3 regions of the Pseudomonas sp. SJZ080 genome follow, and region 2 is predicted to be linked to each of the others. Evidence: predicted binding sites of a transcription regulator. Region 2 holds the regulator's gene; each other region holds the start of a gene.
What was found. Region 2 encodes FliA, which starts transcription of late flagellar genes. Its sites were predicted from a motif close to CTAAAGTTTNNNNNNNNNNNGCCGNTAA; they were not measured.
Positions count from the first base shown of each region.

Region 1: FBY04_RS26915 (methyl-accepting chemotaxis protein) is a predicted target of FliA. The motif match lies at 1,014-1,041, and genes of this name have one in related genera.
Region 3: FBY04_RS30895 (methyl-accepting chemotaxis protein) is a predicted target of FliA. The motif match lies at 1,386-1,413, and genes of this name have one in related genera.

Region 1 covers NZ_VIUK01000027.1:39,280-47,217, forward strand. Annotated here, with positions in the region: gene FBY04_RS26905 (hypothetical protein) at 1-365, shown strand, start outside; gene FBY04_RS26915 (methyl-accepting chemotaxis protein) at 1,270-2,910, shown strand; gene FBY04_RS26920 (chemotaxis protein CheW) at 2,915-3,448, shown strand; partial or broken gene FBY04_RS26925 (methyl-accepting chemotaxis protein) at 3,490-3,933, shown strand; gene FBY04_RS26930 (chemotaxis protein CheW) at 3,981-4,907, shown strand; gene FBY04_RS26935 (protein-glutamate O-methyltransferase CheR) at 4,904-5,710, shown strand; gene FBY04_RS26940 (chemotaxis protein CheD) at 5,703-6,215, shown strand; gene FBY04_RS26945 (chemotaxis response regulator protein-glutamate methylesterase) at 6,212-7,273, shown strand; partial or broken gene FBY04_RS33335 (cache domain-containing protein) at 7,502-7,938, shown strand, end outside.
Region 2 covers NZ_VIUK01000005.1:264,881-272,818, forward strand. Annotated here, with positions in the region: gene flhB (flagellar biosynthesis protein FlhB) at 1-180, shown strand, start outside; gene flhA (flagellar biosynthesis protein FlhA) at 348-2,477, shown strand; gene flhF (flagellar biosynthesis protein FlhF) at 2,489-3,817, shown strand; gene fleN (flagellar synthesis regulator FleN) at 3,934-4,764, shown strand; gene fliA (RNA polymerase sigma factor FliA) at 4,761-5,501, shown strand; gene FBY04_RS10185 (chemotaxis response regulator CheY) at 5,669-6,040, shown strand; gene FBY04_RS10190 (protein phosphatase CheZ) at 6,063-6,851, shown strand; gene FBY04_RS10195 (chemotaxis protein CheA) at 6,898-7,938, shown strand, end outside.
Region 3 covers NZ_VIUK01000042.1:9,409-17,346, reverse strand. Annotated here, with positions in the region: gene FBY04_RS30905 (inorganic phosphate transporter) at 1-29, opposite strand, end outside; gene FBY04_RS30900 (transporter) at 158-1,180, opposite strand; gene FBY04_RS30895 (methyl-accepting chemotaxis protein) at 1,597-3,222, shown strand; gene FBY04_RS30890 (PepSY domain-containing protein) at 3,285-3,593, opposite strand; gene FBY04_RS30885 (glycerophosphodiester phosphodiesterase) at 3,773-4,900, opposite strand; gene FBY04_RS30880 (hypothetical protein) at 4,899-5,093, shown strand; gene FBY04_RS30875 (DUF2025 family protein) at 5,122-5,448, shown strand; gene FBY04_RS30870 (antibiotic biosynthesis monooxygenase) at 5,574-5,897, opposite strand; gene FBY04_RS30865 (CTP synthase) at 5,894-6,601, opposite strand; gene FBY04_RS30860 (LysR family transcriptional regulator) at 6,617-7,558, shown strand; gene FBY04_RS30855 (DUF1003 domain-containing protein) at 7,565-7,938, opposite strand, start outside.

The DNA.
Region 1 (7,938 bases), on a different contig from region 2:
CGATCCTTGATGGCTGGTCTGGAAAGTTGACTTGGGATCTGCTGATCCAAAGCGTCGCTCGCCGTTTGCGGGGGACCTACACGCGTCAGGCGCTTCATAAGCATGAACGGATTAGGAGTGCGTTCACTTTACGTAAAAAAACACTCTCTATTTCGGTTGGGAAGAAGAAGGCCATAAGCCCAGAGTTTCAAGCGACAAACGAGCGAATTGCACGTTTGGAAGGCGAGAATCAACGCCTGCAAATGGAGAATGATCGACTGCTCGAACAATTTGTGCGGTGGGCCTATAACGCTTACAGCCGGGGTTTGGATGAACAGTTCCTATGCCGCCCACTACCCGCCATCAATCGACAGCAAAGACCATAGTGGATGGCAGGCGCTCATGCTGGGCGTAGATCACGCCTGTTGCTGCGACTGCCCTCGGTAGCTTCAGGGAGCTTGGGATTCGTATTTTTGTTTGTGGAGCATGCTATGTCTGTCGGCTACTACTTGGCTTGCCTCGAAACCCAGCGATATGTCTGGATCGGAACGGTTGGTGACATAACATCAGCCGTCGGCGTGGACGCTGAGCTTGTATCGAGTTTTTGTCTAGTGCATCGCGGTAAGACACTAATCGTGGTCAGCGAATCGCACCAAGTCGTTGGGGAAGGCCACGAATGGGCGCTTTGACTTCCAGGCATTCCACTGGCGACGGCTTCAAAGCGCGGTTGTACCCAGAAAACCGTCATCGATCACGAATGTCAGTTTTTGGTTGTGGATTCAACCGGTCGATAGCCGTAAGTAAAGAAATGTTGTCTTTACGGCTGTATTCACCACTAAAAGGAAACATTCCTTTTCCTTAGCGTGTTGGCGCTGATTGAAAACTGACCCACTGGGTCAGTTTTCAATCAGCGGCAACACTCCCGGAGTCTGCTTGCAGGAGTCTCTCGCTGTAGGGCAATGCTTACTTACATCTCTAAAATGCTCACTTCAAAACCAGCGGGGTCTGATGGTTGATCAGTGGCCACGGCGTGCATCATGGCTGCTTGCATTCTGCCGTCAATCTTTCGACGCATAGCGAGCGGTACCGGTTCCCACTAGCGGCCCGGCCGATATGTGGCGGATCCGTAGCGAGCACGGCAATCGATCATGCCGTGGCCCACGCATCTTTCCTCGTCGCCTGGCGATCCCGCATGTCGCCTGCATCCTGACGGCAGGGGAGCAGGGCGTCTCTGGCAGGCGCGGCTACGTTAGCTCGTAAAAAGTTAGTCAATTAAAGGGCCGTGAAGTAATGAAGAGTGTTTCCGTTGCGATGAAGCTGGGCTTGGGCTTTGCGTCCGTTATATTCATTACATTGATTATCGCGTTGGTCGGTTTGGTGGGTGGCAATAACATCAACACCATGCTCAACGAAATGTACGCCAACAACCTAGTCCCTATCAAAGACGTGGCGAATGCCAACATGCAGGCCATTTACCATAACCGTGGGCTTTATGACTATTTGATTTCCGACAAGGTCGAGCTGGACAAAATTGTCGAGGGTATGGACCGAAACAAAGCGAAGATGACTGAGTTGCTCGACAAGTACGCAAAGACCTATCTCACTGATCGCGAAAGGGATTTATTGAAAAAACTGGATACTGCATGGGGGCCTTATGAAGTATCGGCCAAAAGAGTTTTGGCTCTTGCGCAAATCGATAAGCTGAAAGCCACGGATCTCATGAATAATGAGACCACTCAGTTGTTTCAGGCAGTGGATGATGTATTGTCGGACATCGTCGATTTTAACGACCAGTTGGCTAAAGAGGCTTACGACGAAAGTGATGCGGCTGCAAACAGGGCGCAGCAGATTCTCATCGGCATGCTAATTGCTGCGGTATTGGTTTCTGTCTTTATCGCCTTTTTCATTACCCGTGGGTTGCTCAGGCAGTTGGGCGGCGAACCGGCGTTTGCGGCGCAGGTGCTGTCCAGGGTTGCAGCGGGTGATCTCGGCGTAACGATACCACTGCGCAGTAACGACACCGGCAGCATGCTAGCCGCGTTGAAGGGCATGGTAGAGAAACTTTCACAAATCATCGGCGAGGTGCGTGGGTCGGCCAATGCCCTGACCAGCGCCTCCGAGGAAGTTTCCGCTACCGCACAGTCCTTGAGTCAGGCCTTCAGCGAGCAGGCGGCCAGCGTCGAGGAAGCGTCGGCCTCGATCGAACAGATGTCCGCTTCCATCGAGCAGAACACCGCGAACGCCCGGGTCACCGACGGTATGGCGGGCAACGCCGCCAAGCAGGCCGTTGAAGGCGGCGTGGCGGTCAAGGACACGGTCAGCGCGATGAAAAGCATCGCGGAAAGAATCGGCATCATCGATGACATCGCCTATCAGACCAATCTGCTCGCGCTCAACGCCGCCATCGAGGCCGCCCGCGCCGGCGAGCATGGCAAGGGCTTTGCCGTGGTCGCCGCCGAGGTACGCAAGCTGGCTGAGCGCAGCCAGGTCGCCGCCCAGGAAATCGGTGAGGTTGCCAAGGGCTCGGTGGCCCTGGCCGAGCGTGCCGGCAGCCTGCTCGATGAAATTGTTCCGGGCATTTCCAAGACCAGCGATCTGGTCCAGGAAATCGCCGCCGCATCCGCCGAGCAATCCTCCGGCGTGGGCCAGATCAATACGGCGATGAACCAGCTCAACCAAATCACCCAACAAAACGCCTCTGCCTCAGAGGAGTTGGCCGCCACCGCCGAGGAAATGAGTGGGCAGGCTGAGCAGTTGCAGCAACTGATGAGTTTTTTCAGTCTGACGCGCCACGGTGAGAATGAGCGTGGCGCTTCTCCCTCAACCGCTTCTGCCAGGTCCAGGGCGGTTTCGAACCAGCCCGCCATCAGCCGCTTGGCTGATACCCGTGATTCGGCGGTGCCAAGCGGTTTTGTGCGTTTCCAGGAGTGATGCCGTGGGACAGTCGATCAAGCTGGACAATCGCGCAGACTCACTGCAGACCCGACAGTACCTGGCCTTCACCCTGGCCGGCGAACAGTTTGCCGTGGGCACACTCAGCGTGAAGGACATCATCGAGTACGGTGAGCTCACTGGTGTACCGATGATGCCACCCAGCGTTCGCGGGGTGATCAACCTGCATGGGACGGTGGTACCGGTGGTCGATCTGGAAGCGCGCTTCGGTGGCCGGCCGACCGAGGTCGGCCGGCGCACCTGCATCGTCATCTTCGAAGTGGATTGTGGCGATGAGCAACAGGTGATTGGCGTATTGGTCGACGCAGTGAACGAGGTGTTGGAAATCAATCTGTCGGACATTGAGCCGCCACCGGCCTTCGGTGCGCATGTGCACACCGACTTCATCCAGGGAATGGGCAAGGTCGACGGCCGTTTGGTCATTCTTCAGGATATCGGTCGGGTGCTCTCGGTGGGCGAACTCGCTGCGCTGGATGAGGTGAGCGAGGCTCTTGAGTACGGAGAGTCGGATTGTTGATTCCTGAAGTTCGTATGGGCATTTCGGCGCGCCTGATGATCGCAGTGAGAGGGGCGCGCGCGGTGAAGGAAACGCTGCAGGCGATGAAGAGCATCGCAGAAAGGATCGGCATCATCGATGACATCGCCTGCCAGTCCGACCTGCTCGCCCTGAATGCCGCCATCGAGGCGGCACGCGCCGGCGTCCACGACAAGGGCTTCGCCGTGGTGAGCGGCGAGGTGCGCAAGCTGGCCGAGCGGGCCGTCAGTCTACTTGACAAGATCGTTCCCGGCATCGCGAAGACCAGTGTTCTGGTCCAGAAGATCGCTGCCGCTTCCGAGGAGCAGTCCTGCGGCGTTGGTCAGATCAGCGTGGCGATGAACCAGCTCAACCAGATTACCCGTCAGAATGCTTCGGCCTCTGGAGTGCTGGCTGCCATGGCCGAGGAAATGAGCGGCCAGGCCGAGCGGTTGCAGCGATTAATGGAGTTCTTCACGCTCGCCGGCGCTGCGCGTCAAGACTGGCAGTCGTCTGGCTTTGCAGGAGTAATGCAATGAACTCACTGATCGACACCGGCAACCTGATGTTCTGGCTGCTGGCAGTCTCGGCTCTCGGCATCGTGATACTCGTCGTCTTGAGCACTCGCTACCGGGGAGATCCACGCACCGATATTCAGATAAGTGCTCCCCTTGAGTCGCTTGCCGAAGTCGAACCGGACAGCCTCGAGCGCTTCAATCGATACGCGATCGAACAACTCAGTGCCGTCTCTGAGATTCTTGCGAAAAAGCATCTCAACAAGCCTGACGACAGGGGAGAGGACAGCGACTCCAAACGCCATGAGCGCCGCTTGATCATCGGTGAGCAACCCGATATTTCCTTTGGCAACGAGCTCAATGAGCTTGAGGACAAAGTGTGCCTGCTGAACAGGCTCGCCGCTCAGTTGCTTGATATCGAGCGGGCTCTTGTCGGTACGGGCGTTGGTACATCGCCGGCCGCCGACACCGCGGCGCCAAATAGTCGCTACCTCTTTTTCACACTCGGTGGCGCGCCGTTCGCGGTGAGCGCGTCGAGTGTCGATACGATCGTCGAGGTCACTCCAATCGTGACCGGATCCGGTCTATCGACGCGGTTGCGTCGGGCGATCAGGTTGCGCGATGCGCTGGTGCCGGTGATTGACTTGGGTGCCCATTTCGGTGGGCCGCCGATAGAGATCGGTCCAAGCACCAGCATCGTCATCTTCGAAGTGATTCGCGACGACAGCAAGCAGTTGGTCGGTGTTCTGGTCGATGCGGTCGTCAAAGTGCTGCCAATCCCTTTGCAGGACATCCAGTCGCCGACAACATCGGACAACAGGATTTCCAGCGATTTCATCCTCGGTACAGTCACGATCGACAACCAGGGCGTCACCTTGCTGGATATCGGGCGAGGTTTTTCAGTGAATGAGTTCGTTGCGCTCGGCCCAAGGAGCCCTACAGAATGAATAATCCGGTGCTTTCCGATAAAGAGTTTCAGCAGTTTCGCGGCATGATCTTCGAGATCGCCGGGATCAGCATGTCCGATGCCAAGAAGCCCCTGATCAGCGGTCGCCTGGCCAAGCGCGTCCGCCAGCATGGGCTGTCCGGCTATGGCGAATACTTTCGCCTGCTGATGAGCGAGCGCGCGGAACTGCAGGTCGCGGTGGACCTGTTGACCACCAACGAAACCTACTTTTTTCGCGAGCCGAAGCATTTCGACTTCCTCCGTGAGCGGATCCTGCCGGAGTTGCTCGACCGTTCCAGCTTGCGCGTCTGGAGTGGCGCCTGCTCCTCCGGCGAGGAGCCCTACAGCATCGCCATGACCTTGGCCGATGCCCTCGGCAGTCGACCCTGGGAATTGCTCGCCTCGGACCTCAGTACACGCATGCTGGAAAAGGCCCGCGCGGGCTTGTACGACATTGCCGACGCCGAAAACATTCCACGGCCGCTGTTGAACCGATATTGCCTCAAGGGAGTCGGCGAGCACGCCGGTAAGCTGCTGATAGACCCGGCGTTGTGCAACCGTCTGCGTTTCCAGCAGATAAATTTGAATTCAGCGCTGCCGGAACTGGGTGAGTTCGAGGTGATATTCCTGCGTAACGTAATGATCTATTTCGACCTCGAGACCAAGCGTCAAGTGGTGCGGCGCATGCTGCCGTTGCTCAAGCCGGGTGGCTATTTCATCGTCAGCCACTCGGAGAGCCTGAACGGTGTCTGCGACGAGCTTAAAGTCGTGGCCCCTTCCATCTACCGCAAGCCTCATGCGTAGACCCGACGGCATCATCGAGATCTTTTTGCAGCCGGGCGAGTTGTATTTCGGCGACCGCTACACGCGCATCCGGACTCTGCTGGGCTCCTGTGTATCTCTGGTGTGTTGGCATCCCAGGCTGCTGATCGGCGGCATGTGCCACTTCATGCTGCCGACCCGGCCGCACCCGCCAACCGGGGAGCTGGACGGCCGTTATGGCGATGAAGCCATCGAGCTGATGCTGCGTGAAGCTCGCGTTCACGGCGTCTCGCCCATGGAGTTCCGCATCCAGTTATTCGGCGGCGGCAACATGTTTCCCTCTATCGGTAGGCAAAAGGACAGGCACGTGGGCAAAAAGAACGTCGACGCCGCCAGGCAGTTGCTACAGGTTCACGGTCTGACGTGCAGGGGTACCCATGTGGAGGGGGTGGGCCACCGCAACCTTATCTTCGACCTGTGGAGCGGCCATGTCTCGCTCAAGCATGTTTCGCCGGCACTGGACCCACGCCAGGGGACGCGCGCATGACGCCCATCAAGGTCATGATCGTCGACGACTCCGCCGTGGTGCGCCAGGTGCTGTCGGCCGTGCTCGCCGCACAGCCGGGGATCGAGGTGATCGGCGTGGCCGCCGATCCGTTGTTCGCCCTGGAGAAAATGCAGCGGCAATGGCCCGATGTGTTGGTGCTGGACGTGGAAATGCCACGCATGGACGGCATCACGTTCCTGAGGAAACTGATGGCTGAGCGACCGACTCCGGTGGTGATCTGTTCTACGCTGACCGAGGCTGGGGCGCAGACCACCCTGCAAGCGCTGGCGGAAGGCGCGGTCGGTATCGTCAGCAAACCCAGGCTGGGGCTCAAGCAATTCCTCCACGAAGCCGTTGACGAACTGGTCCAGGCCATCCAGAGCGCGGCGCGGGCCAACCTGCGCCGTCTGGTCCCCCAGGCTGCTGTCAAATTGTCCGCCGACGCGATCCTGCCAGCCGCAAGTCTGGCGATGGCACAGACCACCGAGACGCTGGTGGCCATCGGCACCTCCACCGGCGGCACCCAGGCGTTGGAAGCGATACTTACGCGCTTGCCGCGGGCCTGTCCCGGCCTGGTCATCGTTCAGCACATGCCGGAACGCTTCACCGCGGCCTTCGCCGAGCGGCTGAATAGGCTGTGTCGGATCGAGGTGCTGGAGGCGCGCAATGGTGACCGGGTAACCCCAGGGCGCGCGTTGATCGCCCCCGGTGGGCGGCACATGCTGCTAACACGAAGTGGTGCCCAATATCACGTGGAGGTTCGCGACGGCCCGCCGGTCAGTCGGCACCGCCCTTCGGTCGACGTGCTGTTTCGCTCCACTGCCCGTGCGGCCGGCGGCAACGCGCTGGGGATCATCATGACCGGTATGGGCGACGACGGTGCGCGCGGCTTGAAGGAAATGCGCGAGGCGGGTGCACGAACCCTTGCCCAGGACGAGGACAGCTGCGTCGTTTTCGGCATGCCGAAGGAGGCGTTCAAGTTGGGCGCGGTAGAGCGGATGCTCCCCCTCGGTGAGATCCCCGCGGCGATCCTCGCGGGCATGACCGGCAGGCGATGAATACAAGCTTTCCCAGAGAACCCACTTATATCGATGGGCACTGACGGCTCTGTAAGGGGGATGGGCTGTGCAGCTGAAAAGAGGCCCGAGCCCGGAGCCTGAAAAATCACCTTCGCCTCATGAGGATCGAACATTCAAATGAAAATTCTTCGCAACATGCCCATCAGCCGTCGGCTATGGATCGTACTCCTGCTTGCCATGACCATGCTTCTTTTGCTCGGTTTGACGATGTTGCGCCAGATCTACATCGAGGACTATGCCGCCAAGGAACAAAAGACCCGGCAAGTGGTTGAAGTCACCATGAACATACTTGAGCACTACCACGGTTTGGAAAAGACCGGTGCACTGAGCCGCGAAGAGGCACAGAAACAAGCCATCGTTATGGTGCGCAAGCTGCGTTATGACGGTGATAACTATTTGTGGATCAATGATCTCGGGCCGAAGATGTTGATGCATCCGACCAATGCCAAGCTCGACGGTCAGGACCTCTCTGGATTCAAGGATCCGGACGGCAAGGCCCTGTTCATGGACATGGTCGCGGTCGCCAAGAGCAAGGGCGGTGGTTTTGTGGACTACCGCTGGCCCAAACCGGGCGCCAGCGAGCCAGTGGGGAAAGTCTCTTATGTCCAGCTGTTCCAGCCATGGGCCTGGGTGTTGGGCTCAGG
Region 2 (7,938 bases):
CGTTCGATCTACTACTCCACCGAGCTGGAGCAGGAAATTCCCGGTGGGTTGTATCTGGCGGTCGCTCAGGTATTGGCCTACGTCTATCAGATCCGCCAGCACCGCGCCGGCAAGGGCAAGCGTCCTGAGCCGCTCAAGGATGACCTGCCGATTCCACCGGATCTGCGGCGCGATTCCTGATTTTTTTGCGCTGGCCATGCCGACGCCTTCGCGGGCACAGGCAGCACAATCCCCCCGATAAACCCCTCTGTTTCAAACCCCGGCAAAAGTTGGAAGGCTTCTTGCAGTAGCCGCTCTGCGCCTGCTTCGGGCGTCAAAAGTTTGCTTTAAAGTAACGGGGAAAACCGGTGGATCGCTCTCAGTTTATCAACAGTGCCCGCACAAACGTCGCCGACCTGAGTCGGGGCAATCTGGGTGTGCCATTGTTGCTGCTGGTCATGCTGGCCATGATGATGCTGCCGGTGCCGCCGTTCCTGCTGGACGTGTTCTTCACCTTCAACATTGCGCTGTCGATTGTCGTGCTGCTGGTCTGTGTCTACGCCCTGCGACCGCTGGATTTCGCGGTGTTCCCGACCATCCTGCTGGTGGCAACACTGTTGCGGCTGGCGCTGAACGTGGCCTCCACGCGGGTGGTGATGCTTCACGGTCAGGACGGCCATGCCGCCGCCGGTAAGGTGATCCAGGCCTTCGGTGAGGTGGTGATCGGTGGTAACTACGTGGTTGGTATCGTGGTCTTCGCGATTTTGATGATCATCAACTTCGTCGTGGTGACCAAGGGTGCCGGACGAATTTCCGAGGTGAGCGCGCGTTTCACCCTCGATGCGATGCCCGGAAAGCAAATGGCGATCGACGCCGACTTGAACGCCGGCCTGATCGATCAGAACCAGGCCAAAATGCGTCGGATGGAAGTGGCCCAGGAGGCCGAGTTCTACGGTTCCATGGACGGTGCCAGCAAATTCGTACGCGGTGACGCCATCGCCGGTTTGCTGATTCTGTTCATCAACCTGATCGGCGGCATGGCGGTCGGCATTTTCCAGCACGGCATGACCTTCGGTGATGCCGGCAAGGTTTACGCGTTGCTGACCATTGGTGACGGTTTGGTGGCGCAATTGCCATCACTGTTGTTATCGACAGCCGCCGCGATCATGGTGACCCGAGCTTCCGGTTCGGAAGACATGGGCAAGCAGATCAATCGCCAGATGTTCGCCTCGCCGAAGGCGCTGGCCGTGGCGGCGGGTTTGATGGCAGTCATGGGCCTGGTGCCCGGCATGCCGCACTTCTCCTTTCTGAGCATGGCGGCCCTCGCAGCCGGCGGTGCGTACCTGTTCTGGAAGAAGCAGAACACCGTCAAGGTTCAGGCCTTGCAAGAGGTCAAGCGTCAGCAGGAGCTGCTGCCATCGCCGGCCCGCGCTCAGGAAACCAAAGAGCTTGGCTGGGACGATGTGACGCCGATCGACATGATTGGCCTGGAAGTCGGCTATCGCCTGATTCCACTGGTGGATCGCAACCAGGGTGGTCAGTTGCTTGCGCGTATCAAAGGCGTACGCAAGAAGCTGTCCCAGGACCTGGGCTTCCTGATGCCGACTGTGCATATCCGTGACAACCTCGACCTCGCGCCAAGTGCCTATCGACTGACCCTCATGGGGGTGATCCTGGCCGAAGCGGAGATTTATCCGGATCGGGAGCTGGCGATCAATCCGGGTCAGGTCTACGGTTCGCTCAACGGCATCACCGCCAAAGATCCGGCTTTCGGGCTGGAAGCGGTCTGGATCGAAATCAGCCAGCGTGCGCAGGCACAATCCCTCGGTTACACCGTGGTCGATGCCAGTACAGTAGTGGCAACCCACTTGAACCAGATTTTGTACAAGCACTCCAGTGAGCTGATCGGCCATGAAGAAGTGCAGCAACTCGTGCAGTTGCTGGCCAAAAGCTCCCCTAAACTGGCCGAGGAGCTGGTGCCGGGCGTGGTGTCGTTATCGCAGCTGCTCAAGGTGCTCCAGGCGTTGCTGGCCGAACAGGTGCCCGTACGGGACATTCGCAGCATCGCCGAAGCGATCGCGAACAATGCGGCCAAGAGTCAAGATACTGCCGCGCTGGTGGCCGCCGTACGCGTCGGCGTATCCCGTGCAATCGTCCAAAGCATTGTAGGGACTGAGTCGGAGCTGCCAGTTATCACTCTTGAGCCAAGGTTGGAACAAATATTGCTCAATAGTCTTCAGAAGGCGGGACAAGGCTCGGAAGAGGGCGTTCTGCTGGAGCCAAGCATGGCTGAAAAACTGCAACGCTCGTTGATCGAAGCGGCGCAGCGTCAGGAAATGCAAGGTCAACCGGTGATTCTGCTGGTGGCCGGTCCGGTTCGCGCGATGCTGTCGCGATTTGGCCGACTCGCAGTCCCGGGTTTGCATGTGTTGGCTTACCAGGAAATCCCTGACAACAAGCAAGTGACCATCGTTGCGACAGTAGGGCCCAACGGCTGAGGTAGTGGTTTATGCAAGTTAAGCGTTTTTTCGCCGCCGATATGCGTCAGGCCATGAAACTGGTTCGTGATGAGCTGGGCGCTGATGCCGCCATCATTGGCAACCGCCGCATCGCCGGTGGTGTCGAGCTGACGGCTGCCCTCGATTACAAACTGTCGGCGCTGGCCCCGCGTGTTCCGAACATGGAGCTCGAGGACGAGCTGCGCAAGACCCAGTCGCGGATCGTCACCGCCCAGGCCGAACTGAGCCTGCGCAGCGAAGGCGAGAGCGACAAGTCCACCAATCGCCAGTTGTTCGCCGGCCTGCCACTCACCGCCGCCGAACCGTTGATCGAACCGACTTACACTGAACCCCGTCGTGCAGCGCCGGCCCCCGCGCCAGCCTCCAGCGGTGTCGATCCGCGGGCTTTCGATTCGATGCGTTTCGAACTCAACAGCCTGCGCGAACTGATGGAAGTACAACTCGGCTCTCTGGCCTGGAACCAGCTGCAAGGCAGCCGTCCGGCCCAGGCCAACCTTTGGCGTCGTCTGCAGCGCATCGGTTTGTCCGGCCCGTTGTCCCGTGATCTGCTGGAAATGATTACCGGCATTGACGAACCCCGTCAGGCCTGGCGCATGTTGCTGGCGCACCTGGCGCGGATGATCGCCACACCGGAAGTCGAGCCACTGGAAGAGGGCGGTGTGATTGCCATGGTCGGTCCTGCCGGCATGGGCAAGACCACCACGCTGGCCAAGCTCGCGGCCCGTTACGTGCTCAAGTACGGCGCGCAGAACATCGCGCTGGTCAGCATGGACAGCTACCGTATCGGCGCTCAGGAACAACTCAAGACCCTGGGCCGGATCCTCAACGTGTCGGTCACCCACGTCGACCCGGGCCAGTCCCTGGTGCAGGCGCTGGATCCGTTGCTGCGCAAGCGTGTGGTGCTGATAGATACCGCCGGTCTTCAGGCCAGCGATCCGGCACTGCGCATGCAGCTCGAAAGCCTGGCCGGTCGTGGCATCAAATCAAAAAATTATCTGGTTCTGGCAACCACCAGCCAGAAACAGGTTCTAACCGCCGCTTATCACAGTTACAAGCGCTGCGGGCTCGCTGGCTGCATCCTGACTAAACTGGATGAAACGGCAAGCCTTGGCGAGGTGTTGAGCCTGGCAATCAGTCATGAATTGCCGGTGGCTTACCTGACCGATGGACCGCGGATTCCGGATGATTTGCATCTGCCGCGTCGTCATCAGCTGGTGAGCCGCGCCGTCAGCGTGCAAATGCAGGAAGAACCCAGCGAAGAAGCCATGGCTGACATGTTCGCTGATATTTACCACAGTCCGACCAAGCAGGTTGGCTGAGGTATTAATGAACAGTTTTTGTACCTACATCGATGGTCTGCCATGCATTGTTCCGTTTGTGAACGCGCAGCCAGTAATGTGGCCTCCGTCTATGCAAGACAAGGTAAAGAAATAACATGGGCAGCATGCATCCCGTACAGGTGATCGCGGTGACCGGCGGCAAAGGTGGCGTCGGGAAGACTAACGTGTCAGTGAACTTGTCCCTGGCTCTAGCTGAGCTCGGCCGGCGCGTCATGCTGCTGGACGCCGATCTGGGGCTGGCGAACGTCGACGTCCTGCTGGGGCTGACACCCAAACGTACCCTGGCCGATGTCATCGAAGGCCGCTGTGAGCTGCGCGACGTGTTGTTGCAGGGGCCCGGCGGTATCCGCATCGTCCCGGCGGCGTCCGGCACTCAGAGCATGGTGCATCTGAGCCCGGCGCAACACGCCGGCCTGATCCAGGCGTTCAGCGATATCGGCGACAACCTCGACGTTCTGGTGATCGACACCGCTGCGGGCATTGGTGACTCGGTAGTCAGTTTCGTTCGCGCCGCGCAGGAAGTCCTGCTGGTGGTCTGCGACGAGCCGACCTCGATCACCGACGCCTATGCACTGATCAAACTGCTGAACCGCGATTACGGCATGAACCGCTTCCGCGTCCTCGCCAACATGGCCCAGAGCCCGCAGGAAGGGCGCAACCTGTTCGCCAAGTTGACCAAGGTCACGGATCGCTTCCTCGACGTCGCCTTACAATACGTCGGTGCGGTGCCGTACGACGAAAGCGTGCGCAAGGCCGTTCAGAAGCAGCGCGCGGTTTATGAAGCTTTCCCGCGTTCCAAGTGTTCCCTGGCCTTCAAGGCCATCGCACAAAAGGTCGATACCTGGCCGCTGCCTGCCAACCCGCGTGGGCACCTGGAGTTTTTCGTCGAGCGCCTCGTGCAACAAACGGCAGGACCCGTGCTATGACAGCCAGCGGTTATAACCTCTACAAGAAGTCGGCGCGTGACGCGCAGTACGAGCTGATCGAGCGTTACGCGCCACTGGTCAAACGCATTGCTTACCACTTGCTGGCGCGATTGCCAGCCAGTGTTCAGGTCGAAGACCTGATCCAGGCCGGCATGATCGGCCTGCTTGAAGTATCGACCAAATACGACGCTAGCAAAGGCGCGAGTTTCGAGACGTACGCGGGCATTCGAATCCGCGGCGCGATGCTCGATGAAGTCCGCAAGGGGGACTGGGCGCCACGTTCGGTCCACCGCAATACCCGCATGGTCAGCGACGCAATTCGCTCGATTGAAGCTAAAACCGGCCGTGACGCTAAAGATCACGAAGTTGCGGCCGAACTCCAATTGAGTCTCGACGATTACTACGGGATTTTGAACGACACCCTGGGCAGCCGGTTATTCAGTTTCGACGATCTGTTGCAGGACGGCGAACACGAAGGGCTGCACGAGGATGGCGCGAGTGCTCATCTCGAGCCGTCACGCGATCTGGAAGATGAACGCTTCCAGGCGGCGCTGGCGGACGCGATTGCCAATTTGCCGGAGCGTGAGCGACTGGTGTTGGCGCTGTACTACGACGAAGAGTTGAATCTCAAGGAAATCGGTGAGGTCCTGGGGGTCAGCGAATCTCGGGTCAGCCAGTTACACAGCCAGTGCGCGGCCCGTTTGCGGGGGCGTTTGGGGGAGTGGCGAGCGCGCTGAAGGCAGTGTGGGGACACTGCGAACGTGGCTGGTGTGGTGTTGAACTGCGCCGGTCTCGATCTGTTGTGCTCCAGACAGTCATTGAGTGCTTTGCCGGATTGATTGAAATGGCGCGTCCAGGTGCTGGGCGCGTTTAAGACTGCTTGGAGGTCGAATTGGACAAGAACATGAAAATCCTCATCGTTGATGACTTCTCAACGATGCGGCGGATCATAAAAAACCTGTTGCGTGACCTTGGGTTCACCAACACGGTCGAGGCTGACGATGGCATTACTGCCATTCCGGTTCTCAACAGCGGGAGCATCGACTTTCTGGTAACGGACTGGAACATGCCTGGCATGACCGGTATCGATCTGCTGCGTCACGTGCGCGCCGATGAAAAGCTCAAGCACCTGCCAGTGCTGATGGTGACTGCTGAAGCCAAGCGCGAGCAGATCATCGAAGCGGCCCAGGCCGGTGTTAACGGCTATGTGGTCAAACCCTTCACGGCCCAGGCGTTAAAAGAAAAAATCGAGAAGATTTTCGAACGCATCGGTTGAGAAACTGCGCCACGGGGGAGCTATGGACCAAAACGAATCTTCACAGGGCGATTTTGAATCGACCCTGAAAAAACACGCAGTCGAACTGGTCGAAAGCCTTGAAAAAGGCAAGTTTGGCGACGCTGTGCAACTGATCCATGAGCTCAATCAGACCCGTGACCGTGGCCTGTATCAGGAAGTGGGCAAGCTCACCCGCGAGCTGCACAGCGCGATCGTCAATTTCCAGATTGACCCGCACATGCCGCAAGCCGAGGAAGTGTCCCAGATCACAGATGCCACCGAGCGACTGGGCTACGTTGTCAAGCTGACAGAGGCCGCAGCCAACCGCACCATGGACCTGGTCGAAAACTCTACGCCATTGGTCAACAGCCTGAGCGATGAAGCCCAGGCGCTGAGCACGGATTGGGGGCGGTTCATGCGTCGCGAAGTCGGGGCTGAAGAGTTTCGCGAGCTGGCACGGCGTGTCGACGGTTTCCTGACACGCAGCAGCGCGGACAACCGCGCGGTGTCGAGCAACCTCAACGACATTCTGCTCGCTCAGGATTACCAGGACCTCACAGGTCAAGTGATCAAGCGTGTGACCCAGTTGGTCACCGAAGTTGAAAGCAACCTGCTCAAGCTCGTGCTTATGGCCAGTCAGGTGGACCGCTTTGCGGGCATCGAACATGACCGTGAAGCGATGCTTGCTGAAAAAGATCCGCAAAAACATCTCTCTCAGGGTGAAGGTCCGCAGATTCATGCCGATAAAAGAGAAGACGTTGTGTCCGGTCAGGACGATGTGGACGATTTGCTATCCAGCCTAGGGTTTTAGAATTTTAGGTATTTTAGGTTTTTAGACCTGTAGGAGCACACCCTTAATGAGCTTCGGCGCCGATGAAGAGATCCTTCAGGATTTCCTGGTTGAGGCCGGCGAGATTCTAGAGCAACTGTCCGAACAGCTGGTCGAACTTGAAAGCCGACCGGATGATGCGGACTTGCTCAATGCAATTTTTCGCGGTTTTCACACTGTAAAAGGGGGCGCCGGCTTCCTCCAGCTCAACGAGCTGGTGGAGTGCTGTCACATCGCCGAGAACGTGTTCGACATCCTGCGCAAGGGTGAACGTCGCGTCGACTCGGAGTTGATGGACGTGGTTCTCGAAGCGCTGGACGCGGTGAACAGCATGTTCAGCGAAGTCCGCGAGCGCAGCCCGATCACGGCTGCCACGCCTGAATTGCTCGCGGCCCTGGCCCGTCTGGCCGAGCCGCAAACCGCCGATGAAGCCGCACCTGTGGCTCAAGTGGCGGAAGAGCCGGCTGTCGAAGCCGAATCAGGCGACATCACCGATAACGAATTCGAACAACTGCTGGACTCGCTGAACGCCGTCAAGGCTCAGGCCGAGGCTCCGACAGCTGCTCCGCTGCCAGCCGGCGATGCCGCTGCCAGCGACGAAATCACCGACGCAGAATTCGAGTCGTTGCTCGATCAACTGCACGGCAAAGGTCAGTTCGCCGTCGACGCGGTGGCAGCTCCTGCTGCACCCGCCGCACCGGCTGCCCCGAAAGCGGCAGGCGACAGTTCCGACATTACCGACGACGAGTTCGAAGCGCTGCTCGATCAGCTGCACGGCAAGGGCAACTTTGCCGTCGACGCGCTGGAGTCGGCCATTGCTTCGGCCCCGGTCGCCGCTGTGCCTGGCGCCAAAGCGGCCGGCAGTGATCTGATCTCGGATCACGAGTTCGAATCGCTGCTCGACGAATTGCACGGTAAAGGCAAATTCACTGAAGTCGGCACCGGTTCCGCCGCTTCTTCGGTAGCGGCACCCGTTGCCAAAGCCCCGGCACCTGTCGCCAAGGCGCCCGAGCCTAAAGCCGAAGCGCCGAAGCCTGCTGCCGCTGCTGCACCGGCGCCAGCCCGTGCA
Region 3 (7,938 bases), on a different contig from region 2:
GTCTGGACGGTGTAGGAAGGCGTGGCCATGACGGGCAATCCTGGGGAGGGAAGGAGTGTCGCCCATGATCGTTGCTGGATGTTACAGAGGAGTTGCGTTAAGTCAGGGTTTGGGGTTTTTGTCGTTTCGTTGATCTAAAAGCAGAATCTTTTTGATCTTAATAATCCTGGCGCTTGCGAAACGCCCACCGCCCTGCAATCAAGGTAAACGTCGCGACCAAGGCCACCAGAATCCAGAACCCCTCCGGATCCTGGGATAGCGGCACGCCCCCCACGTTCATGCCAAAAAAACCGGCAATGATGTTGATCGGCAACGCCAGCACCGTCACCACCGTCAGGGTAAACAGCGTGCGGTTGCTTTGCTCGTTGAGGTTGGCGGCAATCTCTTCCTGCAACAGCTTGATCCGCTCACCCAATGCCGTGAGGTCGTTGATGATCAGTGCGAACTCCTCGGTGGATTTGCGCAACTCCTTCACGTCTTCCTTCTGCAACCATTGCGGAGGGCGATTGAGCAAGCGCAGCAACGAGCCCGGCTCCAGCGCCAGCAGCCGTTGCAAACGCACCAGCACCCGGCGATTGGCGCCCAGCTCGGCGCGGTTGGTCGACAGCCGCGAAGACAGCAACTCATCTTCGATCTGATCGACACTGAGGCTGGTCTTTCGCACGATCTGCGTCAGCACTTCACCCTGATCACGCAGCAAATGCACCAGTAATTCCAGCGGCGAGCGAAAGCATTCACCGGCCTTCACCGACGAACGCAGCTTGTCCACCGAGTGCAGCGGTTGCAGGCGCGCGCTGATGATCAGCCGACTGCGGGCGCACACCCACAGCGTCGACACATCCGAGGAGACCATACTGCTGAGGTTGAACACCACGTCGTTGACCACCGCCAGCAAGGCCGAATCGACATGCTCGATGCGCGTCGAGCGCGAGCCTTCATGCAAGGCTTCGAAAAACTCGTCGGGCAATTCCAGATGACTTTTCATCCAGCGTTCGCACGCGGCGTGAGCGAGGTTCAGGTGCAACCAGAGAAACTCATCGCTGTCGCCCGGCTGCTGCAGGGACCGCAACGCCATGGCCGAATCGATTTCCCGACCGCGTTCGCCGGGACGAAAACTGAAACCGTACAGCAGACCGAACAGGTCCGGGTCGCGATGGCTTTGGTCGATGCTGTGGTTCATGAGGTCTCGCAAAGGGGGGGCTTTGTCTCTCGTAGGCGCGAGCTTGCTCGCGATGAACGCAAGGACACCGCGTTGATCCTTCTACGCGGTGTTTTCGTTAACGACCATCGCGAGCAAGCCCGCCCGCATCATCGCAAGGCGCCTTGACAGTTTTGTGACAGCTTCGTGGAGCTGGCCAAGTGCCTTCTACCGGCGGTCGGAACCGCTCAAGAACGGTCCTGACACGCCGATCTCGTAGGAGCCTGCTTGCTGGCGATAGCGTCCGGCCAGTCGAAAATATGTCGACTGGCCGGACGCTATCGCCAGCAAGCCGGCTCCTACAAAAGCATGCGTTAGACGCTGTAGACAGGGAATGTCCAGACTATTTTCACGCCTCTTCAGGGCGTTCCTCATTCCTGTCATGAGTACCTTTCCCAATGTTTTTGCAAAAGTCCTTGAGAGCGCAAATTCTCGCTCTGCTGAGCGGCAGCCTGTTTGCAATGCTGCTGATCGCTCTGGCCTGCTTTCATTTTCTGTCCGGCGGCGTTCAGAACTACGCGAACCTGATCGACGGCCCGCTGCACACTTCGCAATTGATCGATGAAGCCAACCTGCAATTCAAGGTGCAGGTTCAGGAATGGAAAAACGTCCTGCTGCGCGGCAAGCAACCGGCGGACCTGGACAAGTACTGGAAGCAGTTCGAAGACCGCCAACGCGATGTGCAGGGCATCCTCGGCGAACTGGCCGGGCAAAAGGGCATCGAGCCGCCACTCAAGACCCGCATCGAACGCTTGCGTGACGAACATCGTCAGTTGGGTTCGGCGTACCAAAAGGGCCGCGATGCTTACGTGGCGGCCGGCGCCGATCCAACCGCGGGCGACACCGCGGTCAAGGGCATGGACCGGGCGACGAGCGATCAGATGAGCGAACTGGTCAGTGAATTGCGCAAGCAGGGCGTCGAACAGTCGAAGCTGATCAGCGCCAGCGCCGATCGCACTGTGTTGCTGGGCAGCATCGTGATGCTCGCATCGGGTTTGTTGATCGGCCTGTTGAGCCTGTGGCTGGTCAACCGCAACCTGGTCGAGCCGATTCGCAAACTGATCGACTACGTGGCGCAACTCAGTCAGGGCAAGTTTGCCGAGCGCGTGGCCAGCACCCGCCAGGATGAGCTGGGCAAACTGGCGATCGCGGCCAACACACTGCGCGATTTCCTTGCTGACACCTTCAGCCGCTTGCAGGTCAGTACCAAGGACCTGGACGGCGCCAGCAGTGAGTTGAAAGCGATCGCCGGCCTCATGGCCAGTGGCACCAACGAGCAGTTCAACCGAACCGATCAGGTCGCCACGGCGATGAACGAAATGTCCGCCACCGCGCAGGAAGTCGCGCGCCACGCCGCCGACGCCGCGCGTGCCGCCGACGATGCCGACCAGTCCGCCCAGCAAGGCGAAAAAGTCATGCAGGGCACCATCCACACCATCACTCGCATGCGCGGTGAAATCGCCAACACGGCGACGGTCATTCGACAGCTGGAAACCGACAGCGGCCGCATCGGCAAGGTACTGGAAGTGATTCGCGGCATCGCCGAGCAGACCAACTTGCTGGCGCTCAACGCCGCCATTGAAGCCGCCCGTGCCGGTGAAGCCGGGCGCGGTTTCGCAGTGGTGGCCGATGAAGTCCGCAGCCTGGCCCAGCGCACGGCGGCGTCGATCATCGAGATCAACCAGATCATCCAGACTGTGCAAACCGGTGCGGTGGACGCGGCGCAGGCGATAGAGAGTGGCCAGTCGCGCAGCGAAGAAAGCGTTCAGCAAGTGACCGAGGCCGGTGCGATGCTGGAGCGTATCACCCACGCCGTGGAAGCCATCCGCGACATGAACCGCCAGATCGCCACCGCTGCCGAAGAGCAGACCTCAGTCGCCGAAGACATCTCGCGCAATCTCACCGAGATCACCAGCATCGCCAGCACCAACCTGGACAACGTTCAACGCACCGAAGCGGCCAGTCACAACTTGCACGGGTTGTCCGGGCAACTGAATGAAGTGACGTCGCGCCTGAGCGCGTAAGGCATTACCGGAACGCAAAAAAGCCGCACGATCCGAAAATCGTGCGGCTTTTTATGTGTGAATCAGTTGTCTTGCTTGTTCTTCAGGACTTCGCCGGTGGCGGCGTTCAGGTCCACGTCCCATTCAACGCCTTTGGCGTCTTTGAGTTCAACTTCGTACTCGTAGAGGGTGGAGTGTTTGTCGAGGTCGCTGTCGGTAATCGTGGCACCCGGGTGCAACTTCAGCACGATCTGGTTCAGCTCTTCCAGCGGCTTGATCTTGCCGTCCTTGACCAGCTGCGGGATCTCATTGACGGGAACATCAGCCGCTTGGGCCAAGCCAGCAGTAAGGGTCAGGGCGGCAGCGGTGAACAGGGCAGTCAAAGTCTTCATGAGGTTCTTTCCTTGGGTGAGCCGTTTAAGTGAGCCCAGATTAACTGTGGCAACTTAATTCAGGCTTAATTCCTGGAGCAACGACAGCAAGCCGGCTCCTATAGGTCCGTGTCGTTCGTACTAACGACTCAACCTTGTAGGAGCCGGCTTGCTGGCGATCGCGTCACCTCGTTTCTGGATCAATACCCGTTGTTCTGCAACAACTGCGCAACCGTGCCCGCCGCCGGACGTTTATAGAACTTCAACAATTCGCTGGCGCGGTTGGTGAAGATGCCATCGACCCCGGCGTCCATGACTTTCTGGTAATCCACTGCGTCGTCGACGGTGTAGACGTGCACCAACAAACCCTGATCGTGGGTGTACTGGTTCATCCACGGTTTGACGAGGTCCGAGTAGCTTTGATCACCCCCCTTGGTCAGGGCCGCAGAAGGCCCGGTGCCGATCGCGCCCTGGGCCTTGGCGTACTCGACCCATTGCTGGAACTCGGCTTTGTCCTTCGGTTCCTGCTTGGCGTAATACGTGGCTTTGTCCTTGTCGCCAGATTCGGCGAACGTCACCTTGGACTTAGGCTCGATGCTGCCTTCGCCGACCCACAACAGCAGGACCTTCGGCACCTGCGGCATTTCTTTTTCCAGCAGTTCCAGGCTGCTCTTCTCGAACGTTTGCAGCACCACCTTGCCTTTACCCTGGCCGACGGCGAGTTCGCTTTTCGCCAGTTTCGAACCGGCCGGGCTCAACCAGCCGCGGTCCTGAAGTTTTTCCTTGAGGTCACGCTCGATGCCGGGGAATTGCTTGGGTTCTTTGGTTTCGATGTACAAGCCGGGCTTGTGCAACGGGTTGCCCTGGGCGATGTCGATGATTTCGTCGAGGGTCAGGATTTTCAGACCGGCGAAAGCAGGACGCGCGCGGTCCGGGTAAGCGCTGTTGAACCAGCTGCCGGCATCGAGGGTTTTCAGTTCGGCGATGGTGAACGCGTTGGCCGGGCTGTCCTTGCGCTCAGGAAATTTGCTGGCGACGTCGGTGGTGCGTTGCAGGTTGTTGTCGTGCAGGGCAAACAGCATGCCGTCCTTGCTGCGTTGCAGGTCCAGTTCGAGGTAATCGGCACCCAGGTCGCGCGCCAGTTTGTAGGCGGCGGCGGTGGATTCCGGTGCATCGAAAGACGCACCGCGATGGGCGATCACTGCCGGGTGAGGGATGCCCGAACGGGTCGCCAGTGAGGTAGGGCTTGGCTCGCTGGCGGCCTGCGCCTGACCGAGGCCGAGCAGCACGCTCAGCAGCAGGGCGCTCTTGGTGAAAGTTACAGGCATGGTCGAGATCCTTTCGCAGAGTGTTTTCAAGACGTCCCTTTTAACAACTGAGCGCCGCTTGCGCTATCGCGAGACCGACATAAACGTGTTTAAAGCAGATTTTTTCAGCGCTTTTGTGCGGTTCTTTGCAGTACTCTTGGTTCCGGCAGTTTCCCCGGCAGAGGGAACGCCCTTCAACTTGCCCGGCGTGTAAACCATTGATCACTTGTGTGAGGTTTATCATGCGCATCACTTCCCAGCTCATCTGCCAGGCCGCCGAACAGCTCAAAGGCTTCGTCGGCCTCAATCGCAAAACCGGCCAGCATATCGTGCGTTTCAGTGAAGATTCCTTCGGCATGGACGTGGCGGATGACGGCATTATTCCAGCGAGTGAATTTGTCTGGGCGCCGGGGCCGGAGCAGGCCATGACGCTCAAGCGTGAGCTGATTCAATTGTTGCTCGATCAGAACATTGATGACCGGATCAATATTACCGAGCCGTTGCGGGTGTACATGAATCGGCGGGAAGTGCCGGAGATTTCGGCGGTGCGCAGTCTGGTGCAGAGCTGAAATTTGCAGTGTTTATGCTGGCCTCATCGCCGGCAAGCCAGCTCCTACAGGGTTTCGCGTCGTACATATAAACCCATGTGGGAGCGGGCTTGCTCGCGATGACGGCCTCAAGAACACCGCATCATCTACTGTTTGAACTCATAAGCCCGCTCAACCCTGCACACCCGCGTATGACAAGCCGAGTACCAGGTCGAGCGCCCACGCTCACGAATCGCGCTGTGCTCGGGATGATGTTTCCACGCCAGAATCGCTGCCTCACTGGCCCAATAAGACACCGTAATCCCGAGCCCATCCTCGCCCCGCGCCGATTCCACACCCAGAAACCCCGGCTGCTCGCGCGCCAGTTCAACCATGCGCTCGGCGGCTTCGGCGTAACCCTGATCACCCTCGGTGCGCCGCGAAGTAAAAATCACCGCGTAGTAAGGCGGTTCCAGCATCTGGCCAATCATGATTTCTGCCTCGCACACGCTTCGATCAACGCACTGACCAGCGGCGGCAACAGACCTTTGAGCGCAGCACGTTCAGGTTGAAACAGCGTGGCAACGAAGAACGGATGCCCACGCAATTCCACGGCCCGTAGTTCCCCCGTCGAATCGTGGCCCACAGCGGATAATTCCTGGCTCAGCAAATCCCGTTCAAAGTCGGGATTCACACCGTAACTGCAGCGATAACCTTCACGAATCTCGGCGCTTTCGTACGCCTTGGCGATCAACGAACCTTCAACCAGATGAATGCTGTCGACGGCTTCCACCAGTGAACAGGTCAGTGGCGTGAGTAGCGCTCGCGTTGCATTGGGCGATGTCTCGCCGTGCTCGGCATCTTTCCAGCCGAGCACGTTGCGGGCGTATTCGAGTAGGGCGTGTTGAAAACCGCCACACGTGCCGAGGAACGGTCGCTGTTGTTCGCGGGCAAAGCGGATCGCTCGCAATGCACCGTCCTCATTGCGGTAGGGACTGGCTGGCACACACCAGAAGCCATCGAAGTCTTTCAACGGCATGTCATCGTTGATGCGGTCGGTGGTCAACCACTCGAACTGAACGTTCAAACCTGAGTGTTCGGCCACCCTGCCGAGGGCGATGGGAATCGCCTGATGGGCGGTGACTTGCGGGTCGTAATCGCCGATCAGGGCGATGCGGATGACGGTGTTTTCCATGAGTGCTCCCGGCGCTTGTTGATTCCTGGAGCCCACTATAGATTGGCGTTCACGCACTCAATATTGGCGTTATCCCAAGTGATCAATGCAACCGCGCACTATCGACTGGATTACCCCGACCTCTCCCTGATCCTCGCGCTGGTGCGCGGCGGTTCGTTGGCCCGGGCGTCGGCGTTGTTGAACGTCGACGTCTCCACCGTGTTTCGCGCCGTGCGCCGACTGGAAGCCGCGCTGGGTCAGCAACTGTTCGAAAAGAGCCGCGCCGGCTATTTGCCCACCAGCCTGGCGCAGACGCTGGCCGAACAGGCCGAGCGCGCCGAACAAGCGCTGGAGGCCGCGCGCATCGGCGTGGAGCAGGGCGCTGAAGTCATCAGCGGCACTGTGCGCCTGACCTGCACCGATTCGGTCCTGCAAGGTTTGCTGGTGCCGGCGCTCGCGCAATTCATGCCCGGCTATCCGGCGCTGGCGATCGAGTTGAGCACCTCCAACGACTTCGCCAACCTCAGCCGCCGGGACGCAGACATCGCCTTGCGCATGACTCGAACGCCGCCTGAGCATTTGGTCGGCCGGTGTCTGGCGCAGGTGTCGTACCGAGTGTGTGCGAGTACGGCGTATCTGAAATCGGTCGATGCCGAAGACCTGGCTTCACTCACCTGGATCGCCCCGGACGACTTCCTTCCGGATCACCCCACCGTCGCGTGGCGTCGCCAGCAGTTGCCCGGCGTCACACCGGGTTATCGCTGCAACAGCATGTTGTCGGTGACTGAATTGGCGCGGGCGGGGCTCGGTGTCGCGGTACTGCCGGACTTTTTGATCGGCGACGGGCTGCAGCCGTTGAGCGAACCGCTGCACGGTTACGACACCGCGCTGTGGTTGCTGACCCGGCCCGACTGCCGTGCCTTGCGTTCGGTGGTGACGTTATTCGATGAGTTGGGTCGGATCCTCAAGCGGCCATGAGGCAGCTCAGACCTTCGGCTGATCCTTGTGCTGCACGATGTGCAGGTGCATTTCCGAGGTCAGGTTTTCGATGCGTTCCGAGAGTGTCTTGGTCATCTCGGTGAGGCGGGTGTTCTGTTCAAGCAATTCGAGTAATTGCGCGGTGTGCTTCGCCGCCTGCGCCTGACGTTCACTGTTGGCCACGGCCAAGGCTTCGCGGTGTTGCGCATCGGCTTCGGACTGGGCTTTGTCCCGGGCTGCCTGACGGGTCTGGGCCAGCAGAATCAACGGCGCGGCGTACGCCGCTTGCAGGCTGAACGCCAGGTTGAGCAGGATGAAAGGGTAGGCATCGAAGTGGGTGATGCCAGACACGTTGAGAAAAATCCATAACGCAACGATCA